Regions from separate parts of the Shewanella sp. LZH-2 genome, predicted to be linked through region 1. Evidence: riboswitches for the same ligand, from Rfam matches in the RefSeq annotation. Region 1 holds a riboswitch; each other region holds the start of a gene.
What was found. Region 1 has a riboswitch for lysine ahead of JM642_RS06975 (Na+/H+ antiporter NhaC family protein). Riboswitches for the same ligand answer to the same signal wherever they lie in the genome.
Positions count from the first base shown of each region.

Region 2: linked by a shared signal. The riboswitch ahead of lysC (lysine-sensitive aspartokinase 3) and the one ahead of JM642_RS06975 (Na+/H+ antiporter NhaC family protein) in region 1 are both predicted to bind lysine.
Region 3: linked by a shared signal. The riboswitch ahead of JM642_RS16090 (Na+/H+ antiporter NhaC family protein) and the one ahead of JM642_RS06975 (Na+/H+ antiporter NhaC family protein) in region 1 are both predicted to bind lysine.

Region 1 covers NZ_CP069350.1:1,535,869-1,544,234, forward strand. The annotation lists gene JM642_RS06955 (amidohydrolase family protein) at 1-832, opposite strand, end outside; gene JM642_RS06960 (H-NS family nucleoid-associated regulatory protein) at 1,040-1,432, opposite strand; gene JM642_RS06965 (electron transfer flavoprotein subunit beta/FixA family protein) at 1,742-2,491, shown strand; gene JM642_RS06970 (FAD-binding protein) at 2,492-3,418, shown strand; lysine riboswitch at 3,514-3,710, shown strand; gene JM642_RS06975 (Na+/H+ antiporter NhaC family protein) at 3,790-5,358, shown strand; gene JM642_RS06980 (M3 family metallopeptidase) at 5,451-7,601, opposite strand; gene JM642_RS06985 (cytochrome c3 family protein) at 7,773-8,366, opposite strand, start outside.
Region 2 covers NZ_CP069350.1:773,621-781,986, reverse strand. The annotation lists gene JM642_RS03570 (succinylglutamate desuccinylase/aspartoacylase family protein) at 1-1,065, opposite strand, end outside; gene lysC (lysine-sensitive aspartokinase 3) at 1,067-2,422, opposite strand; lysine riboswitch at 2,566-2,740, opposite strand; gene JM642_RS03560 (DUF3293 domain-containing protein) at 2,984-3,418, opposite strand; gene arcA (two-component system response regulator ArcA) at 4,001-4,717, shown strand; gene JM642_RS03550 (S9 family peptidase) at 5,022-7,313, opposite strand; gene JM642_RS03545 (class 1 fructose-bisphosphatase) at 7,611-8,366, shown strand, end outside.
Region 3 covers NZ_CP069350.1:3,645,108-3,653,473, forward strand. The annotation lists gene JM642_RS16085 (HNH endonuclease signature motif containing protein) at 1-172, opposite strand, end outside; gene JM642_RS16090 (Na+/H+ antiporter NhaC family protein) at 1,456-3,036, opposite strand; lysine riboswitch at 3,120-3,291, opposite strand; gene JM642_RS16095 (dienelactone hydrolase family protein) at 3,432-4,394, opposite strand; gene JM642_RS16100 (hypothetical protein) at 4,677-6,950, shown strand; gene JM642_RS16105 (hypothetical protein) at 6,960-8,366, shown strand, end outside.

The DNA.
Region 1 (8,366 bases):
GCTTATGTTCTTTGAGTAGGTTAGCTGCACGCAATAAATCGTTCAGATTTTTTGTTTCAAATACGATTGGTTTCTCGGCTAAGTTATCTAAACGTTCGAAGGCAATATTAAATTCAATTTGAGGTGTAGCTGAACTATTAACCGATTTGTGCTTATTTTGGTTATACCAGTTAGCATCGGCAAAGGTTTGCCTGATAAGCGCAATACTGCCCATTAAGGAATTGGGATAATCTTGCTCGGAGGTGCCTTTATCAAAGGCCATAAAAGGTTGGCTGCGCGCCCGATAAATCACCTCGTTAGCATTTTTATCGGCTAATGATAGGCTGACACCCGTGCCTCGGAAAATACCATCAAGCTTACTGCTTTGCACACTGGTAAAACCGTTTACGATCCAATCTTTAGCACGTTGCTTATTGGGGTAAACGTAATTAAACCATTCTTTTTCAGCGTGAATTGCACCATTCTCAGCATTGCCACCGATACGTTTAATATCATATACCGGACGAGTTAGCCCCAATTTTGGATATTCAAACTCGATAGCATAATCGGTAAAGGGATCGATAAAACCGGGATAAATAGTATAACCACTGAGATTGACCTTTAATGCCGCCGCGGGGATATCACCTTGGTCAATAATGGCTTTGATCCGATTGTTTTCAACTAATAATGTGGCATTTGAGAGTCGTTTCCCCGGTGCAAGAATTAATTCTGCATTGGTCAATGCAGTTAACTTATTGACGGGAGTGATGGGATTGGCCTCGGCAAAAATGGGTTGAGATACAAAACTACTTATTATGCCGCAGCTTATTATTATCTTATTGTTTATCTGCATTTTTTATTCACTTAGACGGAGGGTGAATAAAGAGTAACCTAAAGTAGATGTAAATACTAAAGATGAATTGTAACGCAATTTAAGCATTTACTTGAATGACAATGGGCGGGGTGGGATAGGCATAAAAAAGCTCGCAGGGCGCGAGCTTTTTTATGTTACTCAATGATAATAGCGAATGGCTATTGTCATTACCATTACGGTATTGGATTAGATTAAGAAATCATCCATAGAACGGCCTTTATTGACTTCGTTCTTAAATACTGTTGGCATACGGCCTTGACCTGTCCACTGGATCACTTCGCCATCAACTTCAATTTGGTATTTCGCTGGACGAGGAGCGCGTTTCTTGCTCGAGGCTTTAACTGCAACACCACCTAAATCGTCGATTGATAAACCAACGGCTTCCATTTGTTGACGGATTTCTTCAATTTTTGCATTACGAGCAGCAATAGCTTGCTGTTCTTCTGCTTCCATTGACTCACGCTCAACTAAAATTTTATCTAGTTTAGCCGCTAAATCACGCAGTTCTTCAACGCTAAGATCTTTTACAGCAGCTTTAAAACGACGACCGTGAGTTAATATCTCTAAAAATTCGCTCATATCTATTTTCGTCCCACTCTATTTTTATTACAGGATAATGGTGAACAACAGCTAAATGATAGAAACTAATATTGCTCGAATCAAATAAAATTATGCAATAAACAAAAATTAAATATTATTTAATTTTTGAACTTTTTATATATGGCAAATAAGTGTTCAAAAATGTGGCCAATACGACAGTCTTAAAAATGCAAACAAGCGTTTGACTTTGGTTGACGTTAACGTTAACAGGACGTAAAGTGGCTCTATCCTGCATTGGTGATCACCAATGTTTTGTCCATGTACATGAAAGTGTAGGAAGGAAGCCCTATGAAAGTATTGGTGCCTGTTAAGCGCGTAGTTGATGCCAATGTGAAGGTCAGGGTAAAAGCTGACAACACCAGCGTTGATACCGCAAACCTCAAAATGGCGTTGAACCCTTTTTGTGAAATTGCAGTAGAAGAAGCGGTTCGTTTAAAAGAAGCGGGCAGTGCTACTGAAGTAGTGGTCGTGAGCATCGGCAATAAAGCCGTTCAAGAACAATTGCGTACCGCATTAGCACTAGGTGCTGATCGCGCGATTCACATTGATACTGAAGAAGAGTTAGCACCAGTATCAATTGCCAAATTACTTAAAGCCGTACAAGAAAAAGAACAAGCGCAATTAGTGCTGTTTGGTAAGCAATCCATTGATGGTGATAATAACCAAACGGGCCAAATGTTTGCTGCATTAACGGATATGCCGCAAGCGACTTTTGCTTCAGCAATTAAAGTTGAAGGTAATTCACTTCAAGTTGCTCGTGAGATAGATGGTGGTATGCAAACCTTAAATCTACCATTGCCAGCTGTGGTGACTGCGGATTTACGTTTGAATGAGCCACGTTATGCCTCATTACCTAATATCATGAAAGCCAAACGTAAGCCATTAGACGTCCTGACGGTAGCTGATTTAGGTGTGACGCTCAAAGCGCATCAAACGGTGATCAAGGTAACGCCGCCTGCTGAACGTAAGGCCGGTATTATGGTTGCGTCGGTAGCAGAGCTGGTTGAAAAGTTAAAGAATGAAGCGAAGGTGATCTAAATGGCCATTTTAGTATTAGCAGAACACGATAATGCGGCGCTGAAACTGGATACCGCTAAAGTTGTCACCGCAGCTCGTGCGATCGGCGGTGATGTACATGTATTGGTGGTGGGCCATCAATGTGTTGCAGTGGTGCAAGCTGCTCAAGCTCTACAAGGTGTCGCGCAAATATTAGTCGCCGATAACAGTGCTTATGAAGCGCATTTAGCCGAAAACGTGGCTAAATTGCTGGTGGACTTAGCACCAAACTACAGCCATATTCTCGCAGCGGCATCGAGTGCGGGTAAAGACACGTTACCGCGTGTGGCAGCGCTTTTAGATGTGGCGCAAATTTCTGAAGTGATTGCTGTGGTAAGCAGTGATACTTTTGTGCGTCCGATTTACGCGGGTAACGCCTTAGCGACAGTTCAAAGCCATGACGCTATCAAAGTGATGACAGTGCGTGCCAGTGCGTTCGATGCGGTTACACAGGGTAATAATGCTGCTGTGACTACCTTGGATAAAGTGTTTGAAGCCAAAGCTCAGTTTGTGTCTCAAGCGCTGACAGTTTCAGCACGTCCAGAGTTAGGAAATGCTGGCATTATCGTATCTGGTGGCCGTGGCATGGGCAGCGGTGAAAACTTCGGCATGTTAGAGCAACTGGCTGATAAGCTTGGTGCCGCAGTAGGTGCTTCGCGTGCGGCGGTTGACGCAGGCTTTGTTCCGAATGACTTGCAAGTCGGTCAAACCGGTAAAATTGTCGCACCTAATCTCTATATTGCAGTAGGTATTTCAGGCGCGATCCAACATTTAGCGGGAATGAAAGACGCTAAGGTGATTGTGGCTATCAACAAAGACCCTGAAGCGCCTATCTTCCAAGTTGCCGATTATGGCCTCGAAGCTGACCTGTTCGAAGCCGTTCCGCAGTTGATTGCAAGCTTAAGTTGATTTTATTTGTGAGCTAAGTCAAAGTAAGCGGCTTCGCGGTGGTAACTGCTTAGCCGCTTATGTTTTTATGAGCCTCACGCCCATGTATGGGCGTTCTTAGAAGTAGAGGCGCACCAAATATCAGTAGTGATCAGTAGGGTGATTCCGTTGATCGTTCACGAAAGGATTTGGTGCCGAAGTAGTTTGATTTATCACGATCAACTGCTGGGGTTGTGTCTAATAGGTACAACACTGCCATAGTATTTCCAGATACGGATATTAGGAATAGTTACTATGGAGCGCTACTGATAGGACAGGTGATCTTGGGTATCTATTGCCTTTTCCCACCAGTTCAGTCGCCCTCCATTCGTATTTTGACGAAGAAATAATCAATGACTGTAGTTAGTTATGCCGATTCGGCGCTTTCTTTGCTCCCGCCTGTGGTTGCAATTGTATTGGCGATTTTTACTCGCCGAGTGCTTCTTTCCCTCGGTTTAGGAATTGTGATTGGAGTATTATTGCTCAATCAATTTTCTCCTGTGGCCAGCGGTGAGTTTTTATTTAGCAGTGTAAAAGGACTTTTTTGGTCGGAAGATAGCGTAAATTCTTGGAATTTATACATTCTCGGTTTCTTGATTGTATTGGGGATGATCACCGCTCTAATTACTGTGAGTGGTAGTGCTCGGGCATTTGCTGATTGGGCAAGGTTACATATTCGTAATAAGCGCGATGCGAAATTACTGACCATGTTTTTAGGCTGTGTTGTTTTTATTGACGATTATTTCAATAGTTTAGTCGTTGGGTCTGTCGCAAGGCCTGTTACCGACCGTTACCATATTTCCCGCGCTAAATTAGCTTATTTATTAGATTCTACCGCAGCACCAGTTTGTGTCATTTCACCGGTATCAAGTTGGGGCGCTTATATTATTGCGTTAATTGGCGGAATATTAACAGCACATGGTTTTGCGGACTCTGGTCATTTGAGTGTATTTATTCAAATGATCCCTATGAATTTCTACGCAATTTTCTCTTTATTATTACTGCTTTGTGTGGCGTTTATGGGCTTAGATGTTGGCCCTATGCGTGAACATGAATTAAATGCCATGCGCGGTAATTTATACGATGAGACTAAAGGTTTACCGCCAGGTGCTAATGCTGATTTACCCGAAGCTGAAACAGGTAAAATCCTCGGGTTATTCCTACCTATCACAGTACTGGTATTTGCGACCCTGTATTTTATGATCGATAGCGGTGCCCAAGTATTAGCTAAAGAAGGCATTGAATTTAATATTATTTCTGCTTTCGAGAAAACCGATGTGAGTTCATCACTGTTCTTTGGTGCCCTGATTGGTTTAGCGGTTGCGCTGGTACTTAACTTAGTGCAAGGCGTTGAAAAATCAATGGTATTAAAAGGTGTAGTGCAGGGAGCTCGCTCTATGTTGCCTGCGATTTACATCTTGTTATTTGCTTGGACCATTGCAGGTGTGATCGGCCAGCTTGAAACCGGTAAGTTTATGGCTAGCCTAGCCACTGGGAATATTCCCTTTGCTTTCTTACCTGCATTAATGTTTGTGTTAGCGGGCCTGACTGCATTCTCTACTGGAACCAGTTGGGGTACGTTCGGGATTATGCTGCCGATAGCTGCGGATATGGCAATGGGAAGTCACACAGCCATGATGTTACCTATGCTGGCTTCGGTATTAGCGGGGGCGGTATTTGGTGATCATTGTTCACCGATTTCTGATACCACTATTTTGTCGTCGACGGGGGCCAGTTGCCATCATATCGACCACGTAGTGACGCAGCTTCCCTACGCAGTAATCGTTGCGCTGATCAGCATGATCGGCTACGTAGTGCTTGGCTTTACTGAATCGGTCAATGCGGGATTAGTGACTTGTAGCATATTGTTTGTATTGACGATTTTTGGTCTGCACATTAAATCCAAAAGTACGGCTTTATAAGTCCGTGATTTAACTTCGCTCTTATCTTGAGAATATAAAACAAATCAGCCAGCAACTATGCTGGCTGATTTTTATCTACTCAGTATCTAAGATTACTGAGTCTGATTGAGCCCACGGCGGTTGAGTAAACCTTCAGTGGTAGGCTCTTGGCCGCGGAAGTTCTTGTAAGCTTCCATTGGCGCAATACTGTTGCCCACTTCGCGAATGGTCTTACGGTATTTCATGCCGATCTCACGGTTTAGGCCGCCTTGGGTTTGCACATAGGCAAAGGCGTCAGCCGCTAAAATTTCACTCCACATATACGCGTAGTAACTTGCAGAGTAACCACCTGGGAAGGCGTGGGCAAAGTAAGTTGACTTATAACGTGGTGGTACGGCGGTGATATTTAAGCCGTGCTTTTTCAGCGCATTAGCCTCAAAGGTCGCTACATCTTGCAATGGTGCATCAGGGCTTAATGAGTGCCATTCCATATCCACTAGCGCCGCAGCCATATACTCTAACGTATCGAAGCCTTGGTTAAAGCTGCCGGATTTTAACAGTTTTTGCAGTAACTCATCAGGGATAGGCTTGCCTGTTTCGTAGTGCTTGGCGTAGTTGGCTAACACTTTAGGGTGGGCCGCCCAATCTTCTTCGAAAGTCGATGGAAATTCCACAAAGTCACGGGATACCGAAGTCCCAGAAAGACTTGGGTAAGTCACTTTGGAGAACATACCGTGGGTACCGTGGCCCATTTCGTGGAACATCGTGGTGACTTCGTTATAGCTGACGAAGGTAGGTTGGCCATCAGGCGCCTTTTTAATGTTCATCACGTTAACTACGACAGGCTTAGTACCTTCGAGGAAGGATTGCCCTACAAACGAGCTCATCCATGCGCCACCGCGTTTACCTTCACGGGCAAAGTAATCAGCATAGAAAATCGCCATGCTTGAGCCATCGGCATCAAACATTTCATAGGCTTTCACATCTGGGTGGTATACGGGCAAATCTGGACGTGGTTTTAACGTCACGCCATACAACTCTTTAAGCGTATAGAACACGCCGTCTTCGAGGACGCGGTTAAATTCGAAGTAGGGACGAATGCTATTTGCATCAAGAGCGTATTTTTCTTGGCGGACTTTCTCTGCGTAAAACTCCCAGTCCCATGGTGCGAGCTCAAATTTGCCACCGGTCTTGTTGATCATCGCTTGGATATCGGCCGCTTCTTTCTCTGTGTTGGCGACTACTGCTGGCACCATAGAGCCAAACATGCTGTAAACCGCTTCTGGCGTTTTTGCCATTTGCGGTGCAAGGCGATAGCTAGCCCAGTTCTCATAACCTAAGAGAGCGGCGCGCTCGGCACGTAATTGGGCTAAGCGAGACACTAAAGATGCGGTCTCGTTTTCACCCGTTAAGCCACGGTTTGCCGAGGCTTCCCAAATGCGCTGGCGCAGTTCACGGTTCTCTAAAGAGGCGAGTATTGGCTGGCGAGTAGTGTTGGTGATATTGATTAAGTACTTACCTTCATGGCCTGCTGCCTTGGCATCGTTTGCTGCCGAGGTGATTTCGCTGTCACTTAGGCCCGCCAGTTGTTCTTTGTTATCGACAACAATAGCGATTTCTTTGGTTAAGCGTAGTAAACGTTGAGAGAACTCGTTGGTCAGCGTTGATTGTTCTTCATTTAGGGCGCGGATTTTTACTTTTTGCTCATCGGTCAGCTTAGCGCCAGCCATGATAAAGCGCTGGTGATACACCTCAACCAAACGTACCGCTTCAGGCGTTAAACCTAAGTTATTGCGGTCGTTATAAATGGCTTCAATACGAGCGAATAGCGCAGGATTAAGGTTGATGTTATCCGAGTGAGCAGCCATTTTGGGGGCCATTTCACCTTGGATTTTACGCAGGGCTGGATTGCTGTTCGAACCTGCGAGGTTGTAAAACACGCTCGATGCACGGTTGAGCAGGGCGCCACTTTTTTCCATGGCGACAATTGTGTTATCAAAGGTTGGCGCAGCAGGATTGTTAGCAATTGCTAAAATTTCTTGATACTGCTCTTTAATACCTTGTTCTAAAGCGGGCTGAAAATGCTCGTCTTTAATAACACTAAAATCAGGTGCTTGATATTGCAGTGTACTGGCTTGGAATAAGGGGTTTTGGGTTTGTACTGCGGTGACATTTGCAGCTTTTGTATCTTGAGTGCTACAGCCTGCGAGTGCTCCGGTCATCAGTGTGGCGCCAATGGCGATGGCAATAAAACTTTTACGCATAGTTGAGTGATTTCCTTAGAATTGTAGTTTTTGTGACTCTAGCGTTACTAACTTAAATAGGACTGAAAACCTATGGGGTGAAGTTGTAAGTAAAAGTAAACAAAAAAAGCGCCCCAAGGTTACGGGGCGCTTTGAACTATTTTCTTGCAGGGAAAATAGCGGGACGATTAACTATTTACGGGTGAAGTTGTGGTATTTGTCGATACCTGAGCTGCTACCTGTGTTATGGCAAACAGCACATGCTTCTCCTGTTGGTTGTTTGAACCAATCACCTACGGCAGGAACGCTGATCTCGCCACCATTGCTAGCCATGTGAGCTTTGACTGCATCGCCTGTGTGGCAAGCATAGCAGTTAGCGGTAACAGGGCTGGTCATTTTGTTACCAGGTTCAAGGATGTATTGGTTTGGTATTTTGTTTAAATCAATCGCGGTTTCGTGACAGGCAACACAGCTTGTGACTGGGTTGATTGCACCTGCACCGTTAGCGGTTTTCGCTTGAGTGCCATCGGCCTTCATCTCACCGACATTCGCACCGTTGCCCCAGTGCCAGCTGTGCACCATAGGACCAAAACCAGCACCGAGTGTGGCTGATGTCCGTGCCATACCGTTATCATGGCAAGCTACGCAAGCCTTACCGCCTTCGTCAAATGCGCCATTTTTGTGGAATGCGGTGGCATCATTGTGGCAAGTAGTACAGCTGTTATCACTGACTACGGTGCGACGTTCAAAGGCGGATACTTTGGTTGCAGTCGCAGGATCGACTAC
Region 2 (8,366 bases), 760 kb from region 1:
TTGATGCACCGACGCCGAAGCAAAATGGAGTATAGGCACACAATCCTGCGGCAAACTGAGTGCCGTCAGCTCCTGCGCACTGCCATATAAGTCGAGTCGCAGCAGATTGACTAAGGTCTCACCCGCTGCAAGCGGCTCTCCCACGGGCGCCACATATTCCACCAAGCCCGCCATAGGCGCATGGTACTTTTTGTAATCCTTAAGATAACAGCCAAAACGCGGCATCTTAACGGGTTCCACTTGCTCGGCAATCACCCCTCGATGGCTTAAATAGGCCAAAATGCCTTTAGCATCGACTAAAGCATCCTCAAGGCAAATGCGTTCTTGGCTCGCCAGTTCCAAGGTAAAAGCTGAAACGGCGATATTGAGATCCCGCCCCTGCGCTTTTGCCACTTCACTCAATTGCCACCAAGGACAAAATGCCGCCTCATCCATTGCGCCACCAAAACTATTGGGGATCACCAGTGTGTAAGGAATCGTGAAAAACTGCGCCGCGGCAATATCATATTCAGGGCAATACAAATGTTTACAGGATTTAGGCCCAGTATGCAGATCGAGCACTATATCCGCCGCATGGGCCATAGCCTGTAAGCTAACCGCCAATCTGTGGCCCGTGGTCACACCCCAATCATTACGTAACCGCTGCTGGCAAGCTTCAATCAAGGTGCTGCGATATGCTTGAATAAGTTCGCTATCGCTAAGCTCGGCATGCTCGCTGTACCAAGCGGGTAAATCTATCGCGTGATTTAAGTACTCACGATTCCAGTTTACGCCAGTGATAGGGTCAAAACGCCCCAATGTAAACTCACCGCTTTTTTGATTAATCCCCAGCGGATTAGCCAAGGGCACTAAGGTAATCTCACCTAAGATGTGGCAATTTTCCAACTGTTTCATCAATTGATAAATCACCGCATTGCCTTGCACCTCAGCGCCATGGACATTAGCCTGAATATACACTTTAGGGCCAGATACGTGACCACTTGGCTTGAAGTGATAAATCGGCAGCGTCAGAGCCTGCCCTGCGGCAAGCTCCCCAATTTGCAGAGACGATGTCGTCGGCAACATACTAAACGCCTTCAAACAAATTTTCGTGCAACGCTTTAACCACTTGTGCCGCTTCGGATTCGGCCACTAACACACACAAGTTATGCGGGCTGGCACCTTGGCAGATCATGCGCACATTATGGGGTTCGAGCACTTCAAACACGCGGCGACAAATACCCGCAGTCGTAGCGATGCGATTACCGATAATCGCCACCAATGCTAAACCATCCTCCACGCGCACGCGGCAATGTTGCGATAATTCTTGCAGTAACGCTTCACTTAATAAACCTTGTCCGCTTGAATCGGATCCGGTTTTATCTAGAGTGAGCGATACGTTAACTTCGGAGGTGGTAATCAAATCCACACTGATCTTGTGTCTTGCCAATGTGGCAAAGGTTTCCGCCAAGAAGCCCTGCGCATGCAGCATTTGTAGGCTGTGCAGATTGAGTAGCGTCTGGTCGCGGCGCAGCGCCACCGCGCGGAACACGGGTGCATCTTCAACCTGATGGCGGATCCAAGTGCCACCCTTTTCAGGCTCCTTGCTTGAACCGACAAACACTTGAATTTGTTGGCGCACGGCCGGAAGAATCGTCGCAGGATGTAATACTTTAGCGCCAAAGGTCGCCATTTCGGCGGCTTCGTTAAAGCTGATTTCGGCAATCGGATGGGCATTTGGCGCGAGGCGCGGATCGGTCGTATAAATCCCGGCCACATCGGTCCAAATCTCAACCGCTGAGGCTTTTAACGCTTCGGCTAACAGTGCCGCAGAATAGTCGCTACCGCCACGGCCGAGAGTTGTGGTTTGCCCCGCTTCATCGGAGCCAATAAAACCTTGAGTCACAATCACTTGCTCAGATAACAGCGGCAGTAAATGCTCACTCGATAGCAAAGCAATTTGCTCAACCTGTGGCTCGGCGCGGCCAAAATGGCTGTCGGTGCGCAACACACGGCGCACATCGAAGGCACTTGAGTTGGCGCCTTTTTCGCGCAATACCGCCGCAAATAATGCCGACGAACACTGCTCGCCAAGGGACAATAACTCATCCATGGTGGCCTTACTGCGCTGGGACGCCAGCGCTTCGCTTAATACCGCCATACGGCTTAACAGCTTATCTAATGCGGCAGCAACATCGTTAGGGCGACCGAGTTTATCTAAGATAGCGTATTGAATCTGCGCAATTTGCTTTAATCGTTGTAAGCGACCATCGTCGTTTATTGACTCTTGGGTCAGTTCAACCAACAGGTTCGTCACGCCACTGGAGGCGCTAACCACCACTAAACGGCAATCGGGATTGCCCAGTACGATATCGGCGCAGCGATTCATTGCACCGTAATCGGCGACTGAAGTACCACCAAATTTTGCGACAACAAGAGACATTAGCGCACCTCCGCAGAAGCAGAAGACACGGCACAAACTAGGATAAGATATTGATTAACTAACATGATTACGCTCCGAACTAACTTCGTTCGAAGAGCCTGGTGCTCAATGATACGCACCCCAATAGAAGGGAAACAGCAATCGTCACCAGAAGCTCTCCACCAATTACAGGTGACAATCGTTAGGATTCAGCCTAAGCGACCGACATAAACATGCAGCAACCATATCTATGCCTCGGCGTTAATCTCCCTCATCAATCATCGCTGGAGTTTGTGCTCCTCTGACTGACTACCTAGTTAACGCTCCTCTTCTGTTCCTTTCCGCCGGAAAGGGACGAAAAAAGTAGCAATAAACCCCTAATGAAGTCAATGCTAATTTCACACACTATATACAAATTCAATAAACGCATTTAAAAACAATGGGAATTTAAAACGTTTGCGACTTATGCCAAACGAGAATAGGGAAAAATCAATCAGATCTAGCAAAGAAGAAAAACAAACTAGCCTTGCCGTGAGATCAGCAAAGCTTAGCCAGAGGAGCGATTAAAAGCGTCAATCGCGGTTAGGTGACCAAGTCCGGTAGCTCATAAACCAAACGCACATAGTCGTTAAATCGACCTAAACACACCTCTGTTTGCCCGGCTAATGTACAAGGCACTAAACTCACCTCGCCCTGTTCCACCATGTAGATAGCGTATTGATTAAACTTTTTCCCCAACTGCAAGGCCATGCTGCGATCAATAAACACGGCCCAGCTCTTCTCCATATGGGATAAATCTGGCGATGCCCCAATCAGTGCACGATAGGGACTGCCTAATAATTCAATTTCACGTAGAAGTTGGCGGTCGAGTAATCGGTTTTGGCTGGGAGTGAGGGGGGTTGAAGCGGGATTATGGGCGGTAATTACAGCAAAGGAAAAATCACAGGATAATGCTTGAGTAAGCAAAAACAACGGCGTTTGATAATGCTGCCACAAATCTTGAGTCATGTTGTCCATTGGTAGTCTAGTCGAAAAATGAACCCGCGCTAGTTTAACAGAGAGCCTAAAAAATCCAAAGAGGCGTGAACTGGCTCACAAGAATTAAAAATACATTAGTTATACTAATCAATGACTAAAGTAAATATCATGGTAAATCAGCGTCTCAGCCTGAAATTTGTTAACATTTCATTTGTTAACAAATGCCTAAAACGAGTACAATGTCGTCATTGGCCAGTTAAGCAGATAACATTAAGTTTGCTTAATCTTGACAAGGGTTTGTTAGATTCCTCTGCGAAATCACCTTATGCTGGCCAGACATCTTTTAAAATGTGTTCTACATTTGATTTATCATTTAAACATTTTAAAAAAAACAATAGTTAAGGAACTATTTTTAACTATTGCTTATCGAAGTTGATACTGGTTACGTTTTATCGTATTACACTTTAAACGTTCACTTATATACATCCTGACGTGTAGCCGTGAAGATCTTCCCTTTGAAGCACAGAGCAGTAAGTGGAAGTATCAACATTTTATGAATATAAGAATCCGATGTAAGTGATTCTTATGGTTAGAATATTGGTTAAAATTTAGGTACTTAATATGCAAAATCCGCACATTCTGATCGTTGAAGATGAAGCCGTTACCCGTAACACGCTAAGAAGTATTTTCGAGGCAGAAGGGTATGTGGTAACTGAGGCCAATGATGGCGCAGAAATGCATAAGGCTATGCAGGAAAACAAAATTAACCTCGTGGTTATGGACATTAACCTACCAGGTAAAAATGGTCTGTTGTTGGCACGTGAATTACGTGAAATCAACAACATCGGTCTGATCTTCTTAACAGGCCGTGACAACGAAGTCGACAAAATCCTTGGACTTGAAATTGGCGCGGACGATTATATTACCAAGCCGTTCAACCCTCGTGAATTGACGATTCGTGCTCGCAACCTTCTGACTCGTGTTAATAGCGCAGGCAATGAAGTCGAAGAAAAGAGCTCTGTAGAATACTATCGTTTTAACGATTGGAGCCTAGAGATCAACAGCCGTTCTCTCGTCAGCCCACAGGGTGAATCTTACAAACTGCCACGTAGCGAATTCCGCGCTATGCTGCACTTTGTTGAAAACCCAGGCAAAATCTTAACTCGTGCCGATCTACTGATGAAGATGACTGGCCGTGAGTTAAAGCCACACGACCGTACTGTTGACGTGACTATCCGTCGTATTCGTAAGCACTTCGAAAGCTTGCCAGATACGCCAGAAATCATCGCTACCATTCACGGTGAAGGCTACCGTTTCTGCGGTAACTTAGAAGACTAATCTTCAACTTACCGTTTGAACGCCATAAAAAACCAGATCCTAGGATCTGGTTTTTTTATCTCTGCAAAAAAGGTTTTAGCTAAAGCAAACTGGAAATCCAAATTACAACTCAGTGAACTGGAATATTAAGCGCCAGATAAGTTTTGAGTGTGTTGTGATTAAACTAAGCAGCGTACTGTTAAATAAATAGGCTTAACTCAGAATCATACAAAATAAAAAAGAGTGGGGATGTTGCCCCACTCTTTTAAAAAACGCCACTCTGACATAAATACCAGTCTGATATAAATGCCAACCTAACGCTGAGTTATTTACCGCTTTTAAGCTGTCTATCGAGGAAATCCGCCAGCGAGCGGTATAAGTGATTACGCACTTTCTCACCGCGCATCGAATGCTTAGAACCTGGATAATCAATCATTTGAAACAACTTGCCTTCGTCCTGCAACGCCTTATAGACGCGAGTACTGTTTTCAAACAACACGTTATCGTCGGCCATGCCGTGGTACATCAATAGCCCCGACTGATAGTTTTTCACATAGGGGAACACGCTACTGGCTTCGTAACCTTGTTCATTAGTCGCAGGATGGGCGAGATAACGCTCGGTGTAATGAGTGTCATACAAGCGCCAATCGGTGACGGGCGCGCCCGAAATCGCGGCTTTAAAGTAATCCGGCGCCTTAAATAGACTCATCAAGGCCATATAACCGCCGTAGCTGTGGCCATAAATCGCCACATTATCGCTATCGATAAAGGGCAAGCTGCGCAGATAATCGACGCCAACCTTTTGGTCGTTCACTTCCGCTTCGCCCAAGTGACGGTAAATCACTTGCTCAAACTGAGTGCCTCTGTGGGCACTGCCGCGGTTATCCAGTTGAAATACCACATAACCTTGCTGCACTAAGTATTGGGTAAAGTAATCCTGCTCACTCCAACTATTCGTCACCAACTGCGCATGTGGGCCGCCATATACGCGCACTACTACGGGGTACTTTTTGTTCGCATCGAAGGGCACAGGTTTAAAGAGACGCGTTTGTAAGATTTGACCGTCTTCGGCTTTTAGCTCTTTAAACTCAGGCAGTTGCCAAAGGCCAGCATAGTCATACAGAGGATGGCCCGCTTTGACTTGGTTCTGCTCTACCCACGCCAAATGTTGGCCCTTATCACCGTGTAAACTGATCTGTGGTGGCTGAGATAAGCTATTGAAATAATCGAGATACACGCTTTGATTATCGGCAAATACCGGATCGTGCATCCCCGCCTCGCGGCTCACGCGCTCAACCTTGCCACCCGCTAACGGCACGCGGTAAAGATGCTTTTCGATTGGGGTATCTTTACGGCCGGTGAAATACACCCAACCTGCGGTTTCATCGATATATTCCAGCCCATCGACTGCCCAATTACCCTTGGTCAGTTGTGTCTTCAGCTTACCTTTTAGGTCAAACAAATACAGATGATTAAAGCCGTCACGCTCCGAGGCCCAAATAAAGGCCGATTGTTGCTTTAAGAAGTGCAGGTCGTTGTTAAGATTCACCCAAGCATCGCTGCGCTCTTTGACTAAGGTTTTCGGCTTGGTCAGCGAATCTAAGGCAACCAGTTGCAGGTCTAATTTTTGTTGATCGCGGCTCTGCCATTGAAAGGATAAATGCTTGCTATCGGGCAACCAATCGACGCGAGGCAGATAAATATCCTTGTTTTTATCATCGCTTAAGGTGACCCAATTGATACCTTTATTATTAAGGGTCACAACGCCCAGTTGGATCTCGACATTGTTTTTGCCCGCCGCCGGATAACGCTGCTCGGTAAGCTTAATGCCATCGGCGTAGATTTCGTTGCGGGTGACTAACTCAACGCCAGACTCATCGATACGGGTAAAGGCAATGGCCGACTCATCGGGCGCCCACCAGTAACCCGTCATGCGGTCCATTTCTTCTTGGGCGACAAATTCCGCCATGGCATTTTTAATCGCGCCGCCACCGTCTGTAGTCATGGCCTCAAGCTTTTTAGTCGCTAAATTGAGCACATACAAATTTTGATCCCGCACGAAGGACACAAAATTCCCCTTGGGCGATAGGCGCGCATCGGTGGCAAAGCCCTCGCCTATCGGCAGTTGGCTAACGCTGCTATCCGCTAAGGAGAAGTAATACAAATTACCCGAGGCAGGGATCAACAGCGCCTTGCTATCGTCCGCCCAGAAATATTCCATAATGCCGTCGCCATAAATACGTTGGCGCTCGCGGCGGGCCTTTTCTTCATCGGACAGTTCATTGCTCGCCAACTTATCGGCATTCAGCAACAGGCTAGATTCGCCCGTCTTCACATCCATTTGCCAGAGATCGTAAAAGTTTTGGTTATCTTTACGTCCAGCCAGATAAGTCACCCTTTGGCCATCGGGTGATAATTTTAATCCACGGGGGCTCGTACCCGCCAAGGCAGGAGACGCATTCATGCGCTCGATAGTCAGCGGCGTTGTGCCGCCCTCAAGTGCATAGGCGGGGGTAAATATCGCGCTAGAAACCATGGCCAGTTGACTCGCTATCAGTAGGGATGAGGCGCCCAATGTCACCGAGCGCAGGGAAGAAGCTAACCCATTTTTAGTCATTATTATTCCTTGGAAGCATATTCGCCTTTAGGTGGCGATTAAAAAACTGCCGCCATTGTGCCAAGGCACAGCCTAAATAAAAAGCGCAGGCAATATACAGATACAAATTAGCAGGCAAACTCCTGCGGTTAGCTCAATTTTCAAGATAACTAACATCGCCTTGCGATAACAGATAACGGTAACAACCTAAATTGCGTAAAACCCACAGCAACATCGCTGAAATTGTCGACTAACTGAGTTATTATTCGCGGCAAATAATGAAATTGACCTCAATGTTGAACCCCTAAAGGACCTAACATGCAGACTCTTGCCCAGCACTTAACCTCAAAGGCAGTGAACGAATCCCTCGCGCAACTGATTTTGACCTTAGCCGACACCTCCAAAGCCATCAGCCATGCCGTGCGTCACGGTGCCTTAGCCGGTGTGTTAGGCGCGACCGAACAGGAAAACGTGCAAGGTGAAACCCAGAAGAAACTGGATATCATCACCAACGATATGCTCAAAGATGCATTAAAAGCCGACGGTACAGTGCGCGGCTTAGCCTCTGAGGAAGAAGATCATGTGGTTGAAGTCAGCGCCAGTGGTCAATATCTGGTATGTTTCGACCCTCTAGATGGTTCATCGAATATCGATATCAACTCACTTGTTGGCACAATTTTCTCCGTTTTACCCGCACCACAGGGTGAGTTAACCGAGGCGAGCTTCCTACAATCTGGCCGCAATCAGTTAGCCGCAGGTTATGTGCTCTACGGCCCATCAACCATGCTCGCCCTCACCACAGGCCAAGGTGTGCAACTCTTTACCCTGCACCCAGAAACCAACGAATTTTTACTGACCAACGCGGCCATGTGCATCAGCCCAGACACACAAGAGTTCGCCATTAACATGTCGAACCAGCGTTTTTGGGAAGCGCCAATGCAGACCTATATCGCCGATTTACTGCTAGGCAAAATTGGCCCGCGCGAAAAATCCTTCAACATGCGCTGGATTGCCGCCATGGTGGGCGACGTGCACCGCGTACTTTCTCGCGGCGGTATCTTTACTTACCCAACC
Region 3 (8,366 bases), 2.1 Mb from region 1:
TTGGATCGAATGCCACCTCGATAGCACCGGGTTTATCGGTATTAGAAGAATATGCAGAGATTGTCGTTTTGCTACCTGCTTGATAATTTTTGCCATGTACCAAGTTGCGCGAGCGCCATCTGCATTCCTTGGCTAAGGCATCAATCATCTCGAAGGCTTTATTTGTGTTCAATCTGTGTCCTCCTTAACATGCCAGTTAACGTCTTAGTATTTATGCGCTGCGCTGTTTGCAGGCCATAAATCGCTTGTTGGACTTGGCCGCTGCCACATCCGTGTAAATGGGTATGAATGATGCTATAGGAATTTGTTTTTTTGCGGTAGCGGTTTTTTATACAGTCTGGTTGGTAATCACTTGATATCGTTTTAGCTTTCTCATGCTTTGCGCTCACTTGCGACTGATTGTTGACCTTGGTTGACAGCATTTTGGCCCCAGATTCAGGCTGACACTCACACCCTATCCCCTCATCGGCTTAACCCCATAAGGCTGGCTGCTTTTCGCTATCGGTTATTACGCTACGTCTCGAAGGAGTCGTTATCCTGACATTCGTACCGGCTGACTTTGGTTGTTAATCATCACCAATCCCTGCTGTCTTATCAGCCCAATAAACTGTAAATGACCTAGCTGGCATTGCGGCAAAAGATCGGACTGACACTTTATGCCTTAACAATCGACTAATAACACCTGAGCCAAAGGAATACACCATCCCCTCGGAGTTGCCGCAGGGCGAATAGGCAAATTGCGTGAGTCTCGCCATGGATGGCGAGCTAGCTTTCGCAGGTGCAGGGACGCATCCTTCGGAAGCGATAGCAAATTTGCCACTGAGCACAAGGGGCTTTCAACTCCGTTAGGGGCGGCAAGGGAGATCCAAGAGGGAATTGCTGTTGATCCCCTCTTGGTCGGGTGTGGGTTGAAGACCCACGACCTTGATTCACCTCGGCCGAAAGGCCGCTAAATAACCAGTTCACTACTTTGTGAACCGACAAAAATCTTTCCATGGCTACCGCACTTGGCCAACACCCATTAGCCAAGGGATTGCACTGCTGTAATGCTTTTATAAAATCTAGCACCTAGCACCTAGCACCTAGCACCTAGCACCTAGCACCTAGCACCTAGCACCTAGCACCTAGCACCTAGCACCTAGCACCTAGCACCTAGCACCTAGCATCTAGCATCTAGCACCTAGAGTCTTATCGCATATTGTTCAGGAGGTGTTCTCGCGAAATAAAGATACATCTTCCTGATGCAAGTGAACTGAATCGAGGTCACGATTAAGTTTCATCCTTGTTAAAAACGTAAGATAACGTTCTGTTTAACATATGTCTACCACTTTCACATTACAAATTAGATAGTTAAGTGATGACTAACATAAATTAACTTAGATGGCTATGGGCTTGAGTAAGCCCACAAAAAAGCAAGGGGCCCGTGGCCCCTAGTTGATAGCGTGTAAAAGTGCCTTATGCCGTAGCTAACAAAGGCTGATTTTTCGTTTTACGCAGATGATAAGCAGTGAAAAGCACAAACCACAGGGCGCTTACGGCGAATCCAGCTAAGGTTGAATGCATAATCCCCATGGCCAAATAGCCTAAGGTGGCGCCAAAGGCGATGGCTAACGCATAGGGTAGCTGGGTCATCACATGGTCAATATGGTGGCAACCTGCCCCCGTGGCCGACAAAATACTGGTGCTGGAAATCGGCGAGCTATGATCGCCAAACACTGAACCCGCAAGCACTGCGGCAAGCATTGGCAGCATTAACGCGATATCACTGGCAGCGGCCATGTCGCCAGCCAGTGGCAACATAATACCAAAGGTGCCCCAACTGGTTCCGGTGGCAAATGCCATGGCGCAGGACAACACAAACACCACCGCAGGCAACACTTCCATTGGCAAGTTACCGTTGGCGAGGGAGGCCAGATATTTGCCTGTCTCAACATCGCGAACAACCGCACCAATCGCCCAGGCAAACAGCAAAATATTAATGGCGGGTAACATGGCCATCACGCCTTGCGGGGCGGCTTTAAGCCAGTTTTTAGCGCCCAATTTTAACCGCAGCGCAAGCACAATTGACACCGCCAAGCTGCACAGTGCGCCATACACTAGCGAGGAGCCCACATTGGTGTTTTCAAAAGAGCCAAGTACGCTAAATGGCAGCCCTTTTTCATCCAACACTGCCGCACCAGAGGAGATCATAAAATACACGGTCGCGCCGGTGAGGGTTAGGATCGGCAATACCATATCGATCATGCCACCGTTACTTTCTTCAGGGCTTTCCATATCTAAGCCGATTGGACGAGGCTTAGACGGATCCCAAAGCTTTCCCTCCAGCGCCCATGCTTCATGTTTACGCATCGGGCCGATATCCATTTGAAAGATAATCACCACCAGCACCATCAACAGGGTAAACACTGCATACAGATTCATCGGGATCATCTCAACAAAGGCTGAGATAGGGCTTTGATCGCTAATGCCGTGGGCGGCCATAATGCCACCGATAAGCGCGATAATATAAGCGCCCCAAGAGGAGATGGGCATCAATACGCACACGGGCGCAGCGGTAGAATCTAAAAGATAAGCCAGTTTGGCGCGGGAGATTTGAAAGCGATCAGTCACCGGACGGCAAATGGCGCCAACCGACAAACTATGAAAAAAGTCGTCAATAAAAAACGCAAACACCATCACACCAGTTAAGCCTTTTGCGCCGCGACGGGTCTTAGCGCGCTTAGCCGCCCACTCGGCAAAGGCGCGGGTGGCGCCAGAAACCGTCATCAGACTAATGAGTCCGCCAAGCAACAACATAAACAGCAACATATTGATATTGTCGCGATTAAGTGCGCCATCGACCCAAAAAATCTTCAGCACGGTATTGAACATATAGTGCAATGAATCAAGGGGAGAAAACTGATTGAGTAACAAACTGCCGGCCACAATCCCTACGCCAAGGGATAACAGTACGCGACGTGTGATGATCGCCAAGGCGACGGCTAACAAAGGGGGAAGTACTGACCAACCTGAGTCAGCAAAATGACTAATGTCCATGATCTCTTTTCACCAAAAAACGGGTGGAGATCTACCGAGAGGATAAAGAAACAAAACCTATAGGGAGGTATTACTCCTCAGCCCCTTCAGGTAGCGCTCCATAGTGGATGACTATGGCAGTCTTGCACCTATTTGATGCAAAACCAGCAGCTCGGTTTGATGACCTGGCTACTTCGGCGCTGACTCCTTTCCTTGTACATCTGCGGCATCACCCTCCGCACAAGTAGTCATAGGCAGCGCGCCTCTACTTAAAGGTATTCGAGCGGGCATTCTAGCGAGATGGGAACTGATAGCAAGTATTTTGATCCCACTCGCGTATAAAACAATGAATCACCTACAAGTTGGTAACACAAGAAACATCAAGCTTTCAAGCGTTGCAATAGCGCCAAATGGACTTATACGAGTAAATGTTTACCAAAAAAATCTAAGGTTCTTGTCCATGCGAGCTCAGCCGTTGGCTCATCATAACGGGCGGTGGAGTCATTATGGAAACCATGATTCACATTCGGGTAAAGATAAGCGACATAATCGGCTTTATTAGCCTTTAGCTGGGCTTCATACTCGGCCCATGTATCGTTAATCCGTTGATCTAATGCGGCAAATTGCAACATCAACGGGCCTTTCACGCGGCTACGCAGCTCAGTTGCTGCGGGTGTGCCATAAAAAGGCACGCCTGCCGCAAGCTCATCGGGAATGGTGGCGGCGAGCATATTGACGATATAACCACCAAAGCAGAAACCGACGGCACCGAGTTTGCCATTACTCTGCGGGTGCGCCCTTAAAAAACGCGCCGCGGCGATAAAGTCCTGCTCGATTTTGGCTCTATCAAGGCTCGCTTGCATGGCGCGGCCCGCATCATCATTACCCGGATATCCACCAAGGCTGTAAAGCGCATCGGGGGCAAAGGCGATATAACCCTTGGCCGCTAAGCGGCGGGCCACATCTTCGATATAGGGATTTAAGCCTCGGTTCTCGTGCACCACTAATACCACGGGGGCTTTTTTACTGAGATCTAAGGTCTTAGGATCGCCCGCCTTTTGGCCTGGGATCAGCAACGCGTTTGGCAAGACTAAATAACCGCGACCTTCACCATAGCCATCGGGGGATGGAAATTTCACATAACTGGCTTGAATGCTGGGATCGTTAAAGGAGACTTGCTCGGCTAAGGCGTAATTAGGCATTAGTGCGCCCGTCAGCGTGGTCATGGTAAAACCCAGTGCCACTAGGCCCGCAAGGCGAGCCATAAACTCACGGCGGTCGATAATGCCGTGGGCATATTCGTCATACCAGTCAAAGGCTTCCTGAGGAATGACAGGGAAAGGTGGTGTGGTTAGTTCTGGCTTATGATCTGGGCTCATCGTTCTTTCTCCATTAAACAAGCTAACCACTGGTTTATATTCCCTAGCTTGTGAGTTATCTAGCGGCCTTACCAAGAGTAAAGGATGAGAGCTTGTCAGGGCAATTAGCTTTATGCCGCCCATTTAATAATTCTCCACTCATCAATAGCCAATTTATGGTTGATCATGCGCCCAAATTGGCGTGAGCTTTTTATTCCCTAGGGGCATTTTTGTGTATAATGTCGCCAAACAACATATTAATATCATTACATTTCAATAACATAAGTTACCAATGGAGTTCAAATGGCTATAGGGATATGCAGGGTACTTTGTACCACTGTCACGCTCACGCTTGGGTTAACGGCTTGCGATAATCAGGTTTCTGATAAGTCAGCAAGCATTCCCGCTTCGCGCGAGTATCAGATTATTTCTACTTCACACCTCAACGATGGTTTCGAAACCCGTAAAGTGTTGCAGGCACGATTGCTGCTGGATTACCAGTTACAAGATACAGAAGGTAAGGCGGCCAGCTTAACCACACCACTAACCCATAATGCCCGCTTTTTTATCCAACCTAATCTGCTGCAAATTAGCGATTATGGCATGCCGATCCCAGTGAGTAATATCGACCCAAAAGCCAAATCCAATGAAATCGCTCAGTTGGTTAAAGATGGCTTTAATGTGGAATTTAACAATGGTGAAGTCCGTCTATTAAACCCCATTGCCAAGATGGATCAAAAAGATATCAAGGAGTTATTTGAGCGCTGGCAAAATCTTAATAACTTGTTTAAACAAGCCCCAACCTTGCCTGTGGCGCTTGAGCCTCGCGTCGGTTATAGCACAAGCGCCCCGATGGATGGGCGCTTAACTTGGACGGTTGAGCAGGTCAGTGAAGATAAATTAATCGCCGTGTTACAAGGTGAAAAAGGCAAGTATAAGGCCTATGGCAAGTTCGAAGTTAACCGTAAAACCGGTTGGTTAGAGAGCATGGCGTTTTTTCAACGGGAAGAGCGCCAAGGCAGTACTTTCACCCACCGTACCGTGATGGCGCCTAAGGATAGGCCGTATATCATGAGCACGCTTTGGCATGCCGATGATAGATTTGATGCTGAGCGCGATAGGGATGATCGGCAAAAGGAGCTATACCGCATTAGCGAGGTACCGCAGGAGTATCGCCCCAATAATGAGGCATTTATAAAATCCTTATTACCAGACCAACAAGGTATTTTAGATAATGTTGGCCCTTGGGGTACTGATACCCCCGAAGATCTGCAATTGCGCTTTGTCCACAATATGAGCCCGCAATATGTGGAAGCCGATGTGCGTTATGAGGACTTAAGCGCTTTTGATGCTAACGGTAAACCGATTGACATTCACTTCTGGCAACACGGTAAAGGTTGGGCGAGGAATTATAATCCCTCGATTGAATCTGCAACCGATATTATTGCGACGGGGTGGGATAACACTGCGAATAAACTCAAGCAGATAGACCATATTAATGCCAAGTTAACGCTTATCCCACAGACGAATAAGATCGTCGAAAAGTCGTGGGATGAATTGCTGGCAACACCTTACACCTTTGGCGATGCCAGCCTAACAATCCAGGTGCTCGATGCCGAGGCGAAACTGTTTAAAGTCATATCAAAACAGAGTGAGGATCAGAGTATTAATCTGCCTTTCCAGCAGTTTAAAGGCATGATCGCAGAGGCCCGTCGCGAAGGTAATTATCCCTCCTGGTTAACGGCGACCGAAAAGGAACTGCTAGAACAATTAATTGGGGCCGATGAGCCACATCACCTCACCAGCAACGCACTGTTACTCAAGCTCGATGAGACCCCAAAAACCGTGGTGTTAATCGAGAAACAACCCCAGCCGGAGTTGACTCAAACCAAGACGATTCGCTTTGTACAATTTACCGAGTACAACAAAAATCTGGCGAATCCTCCCACCGAATTTGGTAACGCCAGCCTAGGTAGCTTCACCAATCCGACGCTAGATAGCGCTAAAAATGAGGTCAATACGATCCAAGGGATAAAACCTGTGTCTGACAATGGCCATAATTTATCTATTCCCATGTCAGCGGCTTTGGCGACCGCCTGTAAACCTGAAATAGAACAGGGTTTTAATGAGGGTAAAAATCCCGTCACTTGGCAGTTTGTTCCCAATGCCCTAAGCGGCAGTGCCTATATGTTGATGACTCCGGATCATGTGCGGCAGTTTTTCTACGATAAACAGATCAAGGGTAAGATCCGTTGCCAAGGTGATATCCATTGGCAGCCTTTAGAACTGGCCGCGACAGACCGCCCTTGGTTAATCGATTTACAATCTTGGCTGGCGCAAACGGGATATGGCAATGAGCCGAGTAGCAATCTTAACAATTACTTTAAGGTCGAAGATGCCCAAGGCAATCTGTTAAGCATTCGACTCCCCGAAAATACTGAGCTGCCGATTAACGAGGTGCTAGTCGATGGGCGCTATTTGAGTATTGCAGGCCCAGCCGCCAAGGTGAGTTATATGACGATCGCCAAAGAACCCAGCGATATCCCCTATGAATTCACCTTTAAACCTTTGCCTTAAGGAGCGGTTATGCGTCCATTTACTGTAAAACTGCTCCTAGGAGCACTCGTACTTATCAGTACCCATGCCAGTGCACAAAAGGTGTTACTCGATGCCCATTGGAAGGTTGTCAAAGATGAAAAACAGGCTCAGTACTATCTAAAACAATCGACCGAAGTGATCGACGGCCATTATAAGGCTGAGGTTTATTACAAAAACAAAGATATGCTTTTTTGCGCCAGTGCCCTCGCCGATAACAAGATCGGTAACAAACTCACCAGCGAACAATTTCGCGGTGCATATCAATGTTACTTTGAGGATGGCAAGCCGTACGAGCAAGGCTTTCGTAACGAGCAAGGCCAACTTCATGGCTTGCTTAAAAAATACATTGCCACTGGCCAACTGTATGTTGAATCGCACTATGAAAATGGTGTGAAACAAGGTCTAGAAACGGGTTATTGGAATGGTGGCAATATCCGCTACAAAACCACCTTTAAAGATGGCCAAGAAGTCGGCATCAGCGAACATTTTGGCCCCGAAGGTGAAGTCACCGCCAAGATCTGCAATGACCCAACCTGCGTGAGTCAATATTTTAATCTTGGCAAACTTAACCGTGAAGAGCATCGCGTTGATGGTCTATTGCAAGGAACTGAGACCACTTGGGGCCTAAATGGGCAAGTCATCTCGACCCAAGAGTATGTTAAAGACAAAAGACACGGTGACTATTTTGAGTATTTTGACAATGGCAACGTCAAACGCCATTACCAATATCAAGCTGATTATAAGGTTGGTGAGCAACTGACTTACTATGAAAATGGCCAAATCCAATTAAAGGAACTGACTAACGATAAAGGTGATGCCCTCCAAGCCATTGAATACGATGAACAAGGGCAAATTAAAAAAACCACCGATAGCAAATACCAAGGTAATCGCTGGGTTTATCGTAAACAGCAGCGCTTTAGTAAAGGCCAACTGATTGAGAGCACAGAAAACGACCTACTCAAAAATTGGTCACTTAGCGAAGACTACGAGCAAGGCGAATTAGTGAATCGTCGCGAGGAACTCGATAAAAAATTAACAGGCTTGTATGTCGAATCCGTCAAGAGCCGAAGTGGCACAGACGTTATCACCCGCGAGCATTTTAACGCAGGCAAGCGTGAAGGCCCCTATGAAATGGTGAAATTCGACCATGAAACGGGTAAGCGTTGGGTGGCTGAACAGGGTCAATATACCAATGACAAGCCCTCGGGCAAATGGAAGAAGCAGCAAGAGGATGCCAGCCTCACCTTTAGCTATGATGACAATGGTGAACTCCATGGCGAGTTTCGTAATGAGACAAGTTCAGGGCAACTGCTTGAATTAATAAATTTTAACCATGGCAACCCCGACGGCTTAGTGCAACGTTACGCCAACAATGGTCAATTGTATGAAAAAGGC